Regions from separate parts of the Sporosarcina sp. YIM B06819 genome, predicted to be linked through region 2. Evidence: predicted binding sites of a transcription regulator. Region 2 holds the regulator's gene; each other region holds the start of a gene.

Region 1 (3,289 bases), on a different contig from region 2:
TCAGATTATGTGCTCTGGCACCTTGTATGACGATTTCGTTGTTCTTCATAACCTTTCACCCCTCAACCTTCAGTTCCAAAATTGTATCTCTTAGTTCCGCAGCACGTTCGAAATCAAGCGCTTTTGCCGCTTCTTTCATCTCTTTTTCCAGCGAAGCAACAAGCGTTGTTTTCTCGTCCTTTGTCAGTTTCTTGCCTTTTGTGATCTTATCAAAATAAGAAACAACTTCCTCGGCTACTTGAGTTGCACGAATAACTTCGCGAATTTCTTTTTTAATCGTCGTTGGTGTAATACCATGCTTGTCATTGTAAGCCTTTTGAATCGCACGACGTCGATCCGTTTCATCGATTGCTTTTGTCATCGAGTCCGTCATTCGATCCGCATACATGATGACATGACCGTTCGAATTACGCGCCGCCCGGCCAATCGTTTGGATAAGCGCACGCTCAGATCGCAGGAAACCTTCCTTATCCGCGTCCAGAATCGTCACAAGTGACACTTCTGGGATATCGATTCCTTCCCTCAGCAAGTTAATCCCGACAAGGACATCGTATGTACCCATACGCAGCTCGCGAATGATTTCAATGCGTTCTAGTGTCTTGATTTCGGAATGAAGATATTGCACTTTGATACCGATTTCTTTCAAATAATCGGTTAAATCTTCCGACATCTTCTTCGTCAATGTTGTGATAAGAACACGCTCATTCTTCTTCGTTCGTTCATTTATTTCATCTATAAGATCATCAATTTGTCCTTCAATTGGGCGAACATCTATCGTCGGGTCAAGGAGTCCCGTCGGACGGATAATTTGCTCGATCATTTCAGGGGTATGCTCGATTTCATAAGGACCCGGGGTTGCAGAAACGTAAATCGCTTCTTTGACATGCCCCTCGAATTCTGCAAATGTCAGCGGCCGATTATCAAGCGCTGAAGGCAGACGAAAACCGTGTTCAACAAGAACATTTTTTCGTGCTTGGTCACCATTAAACATACCCCTTATTTGCGGTAACGACACATGACTTTCATCGACCACAATTAGAAAATCATCGGGGAAATAGTCAAGCAAGGTATACGGCGTGGCACCAGCTGGACGTAGTGTCAAATGACGTGAATAGTTTTCAATCCCTGAACAGAAGCCCATTTCGCGCATCATTTCAAGATCGTAGCGCGTTCGCTGTTCAAGGCGTTGCGCTTCCAATAGCTTGTCATTCCCGCGTAATTCCTTCAATCGTTCTTCCAGTTCGGCTTCAATATTATCAATAGCCTGTACCATTTTTTCTTCGCGTGTGACGAAGTGAGATGCCGGGAATATTGCGATATGATCACGTTCACCAAGAATTTCGCCTGTTAGTGCGTCCACTTCACGAATTCGGTCAATTTCATCACCAAAAAATTCAATGCGCATACAGTGTTCGTCGCGGGATGCTGGGAATATTTCCACTACATCGCCTCTGACACGGAAGGTCCCGCGGGTAAAGCTAATGTCATTTCGCTCATATTGAATATCGACAAATTTACGTAGCAAGTCGTTACGGCCAATTTCCATCCCTGTACGTAATGACACAACGAGTTCACGATATTCCTCCGGCGAACCGAGACCGTAAATACAAGAAACCGATGCTACAATTAGGACGTCATTGCGCTCGAATAACGCAGAGGTTGCGGAGTGCCTTAGTTTGTCAATTTCATCATTGATACTGGCATCTTTCTCGATAAACGTATCTGTATGAGGTACATACGCTTCTGGTTGATAATAATCGTAATAACTGACAAAGTATTCAACCGCATTGTCTGGAAAAAACTCTTTGAATTCACTATATAACTGACCTGCCAACGTTTTGTTATGGGCAATGACGAGGGTCGGTTTATTGATTTCCTTTACGACATTCGATACTGTGAATGTCTTCCCTGTTCCTGTCGCACCGAGTAGTGTCTGGTGCTTGTCGCCTCGGTCAAGTCCTTCCAATAATTTCGCGATCGCATACGGCTGATCGCCTTGTGGTGTATAAGGGGCTTGCAAGTTAAATTTTCGCACCATAATGGTCCCGGCCTCCCAATGAATAAATCAATTACGCCTTGGCGTAATTGCGTCCAGATTTTGAATTGAGCTTGAGGCCAGCACGGGGGAAGGATTGAACTACATCCTTCCTTGCTGGTCATGCAACCGTTGCCGCAGGACGCGGCGAACTTAGGTTGCCTTCTTAACTCCATTCAAAATCTGTGACATCCGCCGGAGGCTGTAACTTGATTCAGTTGAATCAAGTTACGTTTATTTTATCACATGTTATTGTTTTTCACGAATAAAAACGAACGTACGTTTTTTTAGGACAACTTTACATAAAAAAACGTTGCATGTATTGTTCCATGCAACGTCCTCAATTTTTAATTTACTTCTTCTAATTTTCTAAGGCTTTCTGAATGCATATGAAATGCCTGTGCGTCACGACAATCAAGAGACAGATCAATCAGTCCCATGAGTCGCTCCTTTGTTTGTTGACGGTGAATGTGGTTTAGGAATAGGTCCATGTAAATGTCATTCAACAGTTTTTCCGATTGGAGTGAAGAACTATTTTTCCCAACGGCTTTCAAAAACTCTGCATATGAATAATTATTTTCCATCTCGCTCACCCCGATGCCTTTTATTTATTATATCTACTTTTCGGGGTAAGTTGCAAGGATTTTGGGAATATTCTATTTTTATTTTTACGTATGAAGAAATCAACACAAAGAAGCCGCTCCAATATATCATTGGAACGGCTTCTTTCATTCAAATTCTTCCTTTTCACCTGTCAAATGGATGGTTGCTTCTGAAATAATTATAATGACTGCACCTATTAACAACGGTGTTGCGGCCATTCCATATAGAAACAATGCAGTAACCGTAACGACTGCCGCTTGAATCCATTGCACCGTTCGAACCATCTTCTTAATTGCTGCGGGTCGTGTGTCTTCCTGTTCAGGAAACAGCATATCCATTCGGAACTCGTCTCCTGCGCGTAACGCATGGATGAGCTGTACTGCCGAAGCAAATGCAAGTGCGCCAGAAAACACGAATATGACAATCGGAAATGGAATGAATAGCGCTCCAAGTGCAGACAACGCAGTTAGCCTTATCCATAACCAGAAAATATCATCCGTTCGGATGAATGTCCGCCTCACAAGATAAGATTGAGGCACCGTTTGTCCAAACTTCGGCGCATCGAATACTAATCCAATCCAGCCTCTTCTACTTACAGAGCCTTTCAAATGCGGGACATCCGTGAAATAGTTCGCAAAACGGTAAAAACGC
Region 2 (3,289 bases):
GTTAATAGCTAACTGATCAATCTGTTGAGTCATTGTATACTTCCTCTCCCCTAAAAACTAATTTTCTACAACTCCTAGTTTAGACAATTTGCGCAATGAATGCAAAGGTCAGTTTAAAAATTTACTATTGCGGGCTTGTTTCACCTTTTCAGGTGTCACATCATTGCCATCCGGATCGATCACTTTAACATGTTCGATTGTACCGCGCATTGACGACCTGAATGTCTCAAGGTACTCTTTACGTAATAACGTTTGTTCTTTAGCCTCTTCCAGTGTTAGACCTGTTGTTTTTGATTTTTTCGACAGCTCATTAATACGTGTAATTTTCTCTGCTGATAGCATGCTTTTGCCTCCATTTTGTTTCGTGAATACATAAAACGTATACAAAATGAGCAGAAAGTGCAACCAATCAGCCTTCCTGCTCCAGTTCATATTCTTTAAATCGACGATGTACGGTCGCTTTGCTAATATCATGTCCCAGTCCATTTAACACGCCTGTTATTTCAGCATACGTCAAACCTTTCACACGGAGTGCAACGATCTCATGCGTAGGCACTTCAATGCGTTCGCGCCCTTCTACATTTCCTCTATTTTTCAAGTTATGTTCTGGACGGTAGCCTTCTCGTACCGCACGTTTCATGCCTCGTCGTATTTTAGCATTATGTAGTTTGCGTTGATATTCTTCGACAATCGATAAAATTTCTAGCAACATTGTATCCATTTCGTTGAGTGCAATTGGCCCACTATCGTTCCGAGAATATATCGCCGTATTTGTTTTCGCCAATAAATGCAGTACGGCCATCCGCGCATTGCCACGTCCTAGCCTCGTCTCATCTTGGATCAACACCGCATCGACTTCTTCATCACGGATGAAATCGAGCAGACTTAGCAACCCTTCCCGGTCAATGTCAAAACCACTATGCTTGTCCTTAAAAACTTTTATAGCCTCAAGACCAAGTTCAGCCGCCAACTCAACAAGCTCTTCTTCCTGCCTAACAAGAGACATTTCCTGTGCATCCTTCTCCGTGCTTACCCGGCAATAAATTACACAGTTCTTTTGACGTCCATTCACCGATTATCACCTGCAAGTTGTATTATTTTTTGGTTTTCTACCGTTGGTTTAGTAGGTAGTAATAAATCTTCCCCCGTTTTTATTGTAGCAGTTTCAAGATCATTCAGCCTCATTACTTCTTTCATCCACTGTTCTTTCGACATATCTTCTGCATGATGAAGAGCAAGACCCCAAAGTGTATCGCCTTCCATAATGGTGATTTCCGTCATATGCTGCGCCTTACTCGATTTTGTGATACCTATAATTGAAAATCCCATACATAAAATGATTAGTAGTAAAATATAACTGTTATTTTTAATAAAACTCATGATTATCCCCCTCTAGAATGTTTGTTCGGAATACTTGTTCTTAGTATAAAAAAGAAAAAAACAAATGTCAACAGTTTTTTAGAACCTGTGTTTGCCATCTGTTCGCAACGATGATATACTAATCTTATTAAATTAGCCCGACTTTCAGTAGTCAGTAGAATTCTAGTTAAGAGGTGAATGGATTGAAAAAAATTTCGAAGAGACAAGAAGACATTTTGGCTTTTATCAAAGAAGAAGTAAAGAAAAAAGGCTATCCGCCATCCGTACGAGAAATTGGTGAAGCAGTCGGTCTTGCATCGAGTTCGACTGTACATGGCCATCTTGCCCGATTGGAAAGCAAAGGTTTCATCAGACGTGACCCAACGAAACCAAGAGCTATCGAAGTGCTTGATCCAGAAGGACTGGAAGCGATGAAACCAGGCGTCATTAATGTTCCTTTGGTTGGCAAAGTAACAGCAGGCTTACCGATTACGGCGATTGAAAATATCGAGGAGTACTTCCCGTTACCAGAATCATTCGGGACCAATGAGGACAATCTTTTCATGCTTGAAATTGTCGGCAATAGTATGATCGAAGCCGGCATCCTAAACGGCGACCATGTTATCGTCAAGCAACAGCAAACAGCGCACAATGGAGAAATCGTTGTAGCAATGACCGAAGACGATGAGGCAACGGTGAAACGTTTCTTCAAGGAGAAAGATTATTTCCGTCTACAGCCTGAAAACTCTTCAATGGATCCAATCATCGTTGACAACGTTTCAATTCTTGGTAAAGTTGTCGGTGTGTACCGCTTAATCCACTAATTCTTAAGATACAAAAGAGCTGTTCCCTTGAATGGGGAACAGCTCTTTTTATGTTGGTCAACTGGTTTGCCTGTTCACTTACAGTTTACACCTTCACCCTGACAATCCACGATGCTCACTGCTCAATTAAACCATCTTCTATTAACTTCTCGACAGAAGATAGTACCGCTGCCTTCACATGCTCATACGTCAGCCCACCTTGGACATACGCCGTGTATGGTGGTCTAATCGGGCCATCTGCTGTCAATTCGATACTGGAGCCTTGAATGAAGGTCCCTGCCGCCATGATGACGTCGTCTGTGTAGCCAGGCATATACGATGGCTCCGGCGCGTAATGCGCATTAATTGGCGAGTTGGCTTGGATTGTCCGACAGAAGGCAATCATTTGGTCCGCATTTTTAAAGGATACCGATTGAATCAAATCAGTTCTTTTTTCCGTATAATGAGGCGACGTCTTGAGTCCGAAGTCCTCAAGTAGCGCCGCTGTCAATAGCGCTCCCTTCACCGCCTGGCTGACGACATGTGGCGCAAGGAAAAAGCCTTGATACATTTCAAGTAACGTATCCAGCGAAGCCCCAGCCTCTGCTCCAAGTCCCGGTGATGTCATACGGTAAGCACATTGTTCAACCAGGTCAGCTCGACCTGCGATATAACCGCCTGTTCGCACAAGCCCGCCACCTGGATTTTTTATTAGAGAGCCTGCCATTAAATCTGCCCCGACTTCCATCGGCTCTTTATCTTCCACAAACTCTCCATAACAATTATCTACGAAAACGACAACTTCCGGATTCACAGCCTTCACTTTGCGAACCATTTCACCGATTTCATCTACCATGAACGAAGGGCGATCCGAATAACCTTTTGACCGCTGAATACCAATCATCTTCGTTTTACTATGCATACTTTTTATCACTTCATCAAAATTAACTGAACCATCTTCATTCAGATCAATATGTTTATACGAAATGCCATAATCCTGTAAGGAACCCGTGTCTTTTCCCTTACCAGATACAATGGATTCTAACGTATCATAAGGTTTTCCCGTAATATACAACAGTTCATCACCAGGGCGCAGAATGCCGAAGAGACTGATGGAAATAGCATGT
Region 3 (3,289 bases), on a different contig from region 2:
TTTGCCGAGCGTATAATTTAGTCAGACGTGCATCGATTTCTTGTAGTTGCTGAATAGCTGGTGCATACTCTGCCACTTTTCCTTGCGCCTCTTTCAGCTCCAGTTCCAGTTCGCGAAGTTCAAGCATCTTGACGTTTATCTCTGGAATTTTTCCGGACTTCTTAAACAACTCGCCCATCTCTTTTTCCATTCTCTTTTCAAGCTGTATCAGCGAATCAACACCTGTTGTCCCCGAAGCCAAAAGCGTACGGCTAAGCTCTTCCTCATCCATCTTGTCAAAGCCTTGCAACTGCAATAGAGAAAACGAAAAAATGGATTCAAATGATGTCCGGTCGTAGTGGCGCAGAAGCATGCTCAGTTCCTGTTCTCCGCCTGTTGTTCCATCCTCAAAATGGACCGTGACATCGCCCGCTGATTTTCCGCGAACACGTTCAATCATACATTTGCCGTATTTTTTATCCACAACATGCACTTGCCCACCATACTTGCCACCTGATTTTGGCTCATAGCGTAGCAAGGCACTATTTTTGGGTGGGAAGCCAAAAAGGATATGTAAGATGAATTGCTGAATAGTCGTTTTTCCGGCTTCATTCAAGCCGTATAACACCGTAATACCCGTGCCAAAATCGACGGTGACATTGTCATGCTTGCCAAATCCATAAATGATTAGCTTATCAATTTTCACTTTATCACCTCACTCCATTTCTGCCGCTAATAATGCAATTGCCCCAGCTTTGACCTCATAAAGTTCATCTGCCGTTAAAATATCCAAATACTTTACACCTTGCGTATGCTGATACAGCTCTTTTAAAACATCCTTCCATTCGTCCTCCTGCCAGCCTTCAATCATGCCGATGACCGATTGACCTAGTGCTCCTGAAGTTGCTAAAAGATTAGCTGGCCTTGCAAATGACAGCTTCTGTACCCAAACAAAAGGCTCGCTGTCTCCAATCACATCGCGTAATACATCCAACCACTCTTGCTCTGTCGATTGGCTAAATAACTCTGCAGTCCCCGCATCAACATCTATCATCGACAACTCGACAATTCCTGCTCCATGCTGTGATGTGAAAGACTCAAGCACTTCTCGACAAGCCGCCAGCCATTCATTGGCATGACGCATTCCTTTACAAGACACATCCATACGTTCAAAAACAATTGCAGATGCGGAAATGAATTGCAGTGACGCACCCGTTTTCGATAACTCTACTTCGTAAAACCCTTTCACGCCCCGCTCATTGCGATGCCGCCCTTGTAAATTCCCCGGATAAACAATCGGAGGTTGTTCATGCAAATGCTGTCTCAGATGGATATGGCCGAGTGCCCAATAATCATAATGTTTAGCCAGTAGTTCACTTTTCGTAAACGGTGCATACACCGCATGCGTGTCATCCCCAGCCAAACTGCCGTGTAGCATGCCGATATGGAACGCATCCTGATTCTGCGCGATTGGATACGCATCAACCATTCGCTCACGAATATGTCGTTCTTTATAGCTAAAGCCATAAATTGAAACAGCTTGTCCATTGACATTACACTGTACTTCTTCTACCTGATCGTTAAATACGTGTACATTTGGTGGTAACGCAAAGCGCGTCCATTTCCCAGCCAGATGATCATGATTGCCATGGGAAATAAACACCGAAATGCCCGCCTCATTCAACTTTTCCATACCTTCATGGAATTTCATTTGCGCACGTAAACTTCGATCCTCACCGTCATAAATATCCCCAGCAATTAGCACGAAATCTGGTTTTGTATTGATTGCGTGGTCAATCAGGTTAGTGAACGCCACAAACGTACTGTCACGTAAGTGGTTCAACCGCTCCATTGGTAGCCCCGTCATGCCTTTAAATGGACTATCCAAATGCAAATCTGCCGTGTGAATAAATCGAATCGTCGACAACTCAAATCCCTCCTTCTACAAACGAATACTTGTTCTTATTTTATCACAAATAACTATTTTTGGCACATAAAATAAAGCCTTATCGCATGTGATTTCATGAGCGATAAGGCTTTAAGCAAAAATTTATTCCTTCCCTAACTGAATTGCCTTCTTAATATCCTTCAATGACCTTGATGGGCCATACATCAAAACGCCACCGCGGTAGACGCGTGCACCAAACCAGCCGAGGATGAAAATCGTGACGAGCAATATCGCAATGGATAGCACCGGCTCCCAAACGGGTAAATCCAACATGCCGACGCGTAAAAACATAACGAGTGGTGCAAAGAACGGGAAGAAGGAAGCATATTTGATATACGCCATTTCTGGATTACCAAGCCCAGTTGCCGCAATCATAAATGCCGCCACAATTAACAATGTCATTGGCAAAATCATTTGTTGCACATCTTCTGTTCGGCTAACGAGCGAACCAAGTAAAGCGGCAAGCGTCGCATAGAGGAAATAACCTAATAGGAAGAACACGATGGCATAAACGATTGTTCCGACATTCAAATTCGAAAAACCAAAGACAGAGAAGAAACCATCCGCCATGTCAGATGCTGACGTTTTCAACGCAATGAACCCTGCGAGGCCAAACAACACCATTTGCAATAAACCAAGCGAGCCAATCCCCGCTACTTTGGCAAACATATGCTTAACAGGCGATACACTCGATATCAGAATCTCCATGACACGCGATGATTTTTCCGTCGCCACCTCTGTTGCAATCATGCTGGCATACATTATAACTGCAAAGTAGATGAGAAACATGAGTACATAGACGAGACCGCGTGCCTGGCTCAACTCCTCCTCCGTTTTTGCTGACGGAGATACGGAATGTTGATCAAACTGAATCGGTGCAAATAATGTCTGCACTTGTTCACCGGACAATGATAACTCCTCTGCCTTCATTTCCGTTTGAATGGACTGGAGCGCCTCTTGTATCATCATCGGAAGCGTGAATTCCATTGAGCTCATAGATGTATAGTTCGCTTGAATCGTATTGGCTTCATCCAATTTCACTGTCAAAAAGGAATCAATTTCTCCTTCTTTCACCTTATCCGTCAGTGCTTGTTCCGATTCACTGGCTTTTTCTACTGTCTTATCAGAGCCATTAGCCTTGAACTGCGCTGCCAAACGGTCTATTAAAATACCACTATCGTCAATCACTTGTAGCACTTGCGACGACTCACTACCGCCGCCTGTCACACTTTTCACACCATCAATAATTCTGTCCATATTGGCAAATAAGAAGACTGCCGCCATCATAATCGCCGTTGTAATGATAAACGACTTCGTTTTCGCTTTGGTCACGAAAGCCTGTTTAAAGATAATCATGAATTC

Evidence for each region. Region 2 encodes LexA, which represses DNA repair genes until DNA is damaged. Its sites were predicted from a motif close to CGAACATATGTTCG; they were not measured.
Region 1: the regulator LexA is predicted to act here: its motif matches at 2,308-2,321, upstream of uvrB (excinuclease ABC subunit UvrB).
Region 3: the regulator LexA is predicted to act here: its motif matches at 1,929-1,942, upstream of R2B72_RS11545 (DNA repair exonuclease).

The regions. Positions count from the first base shown of each region.
Region 1 covers NZ_JAWLIQ010000015.1:44,450-47,738, reverse strand. Annotated here, with positions in the region: gene uvrA (excinuclease ABC subunit UvrA) at 1-49, opposite strand, end outside; gene uvrB (excinuclease ABC subunit UvrB) at 56-2,038, opposite strand; gene R2B72_RS11605 (IDEAL domain-containing protein) at 2,383-2,619, opposite strand; gene R2B72_RS11600 (ABC transporter permease) at 2,764-3,289, opposite strand, start outside.
Region 2 covers NZ_JAWLIQ010000007.1:45,601-48,889, forward strand. Annotated here, with positions in the region: gene tkt (transketolase) at 1-33, opposite strand, end outside; gene R2B72_RS05390 (DUF896 domain-containing protein) at 109-342, opposite strand; gene R2B72_RS05395 (recombinase family protein) at 410-1,072, opposite strand; gene R2B72_RS05400 (hypothetical protein) at 1,069-1,380, opposite strand; gene lexA (transcriptional repressor LexA) at 1,563-2,183, shown strand; gene R2B72_RS05410 (aminotransferase class I/II-fold pyridoxal phosphate-dependent enzyme) at 2,299-3,289, opposite strand, start outside.
Region 3 covers NZ_JAWLIQ010000015.1:32,323-35,611, reverse strand. Annotated here, with positions in the region: gene R2B72_RS11550 (ATP-binding protein) at 1-685, opposite strand, end outside; gene R2B72_RS11545 (DNA repair exonuclease) at 695-1,906, opposite strand; gene R2B72_RS11540 (ABC transporter permease) at 2,030-3,289, opposite strand, start outside; gene R2B72_RS11535 (ABC transporter ATP-binding protein) at 3,288-3,289, opposite strand, start outside.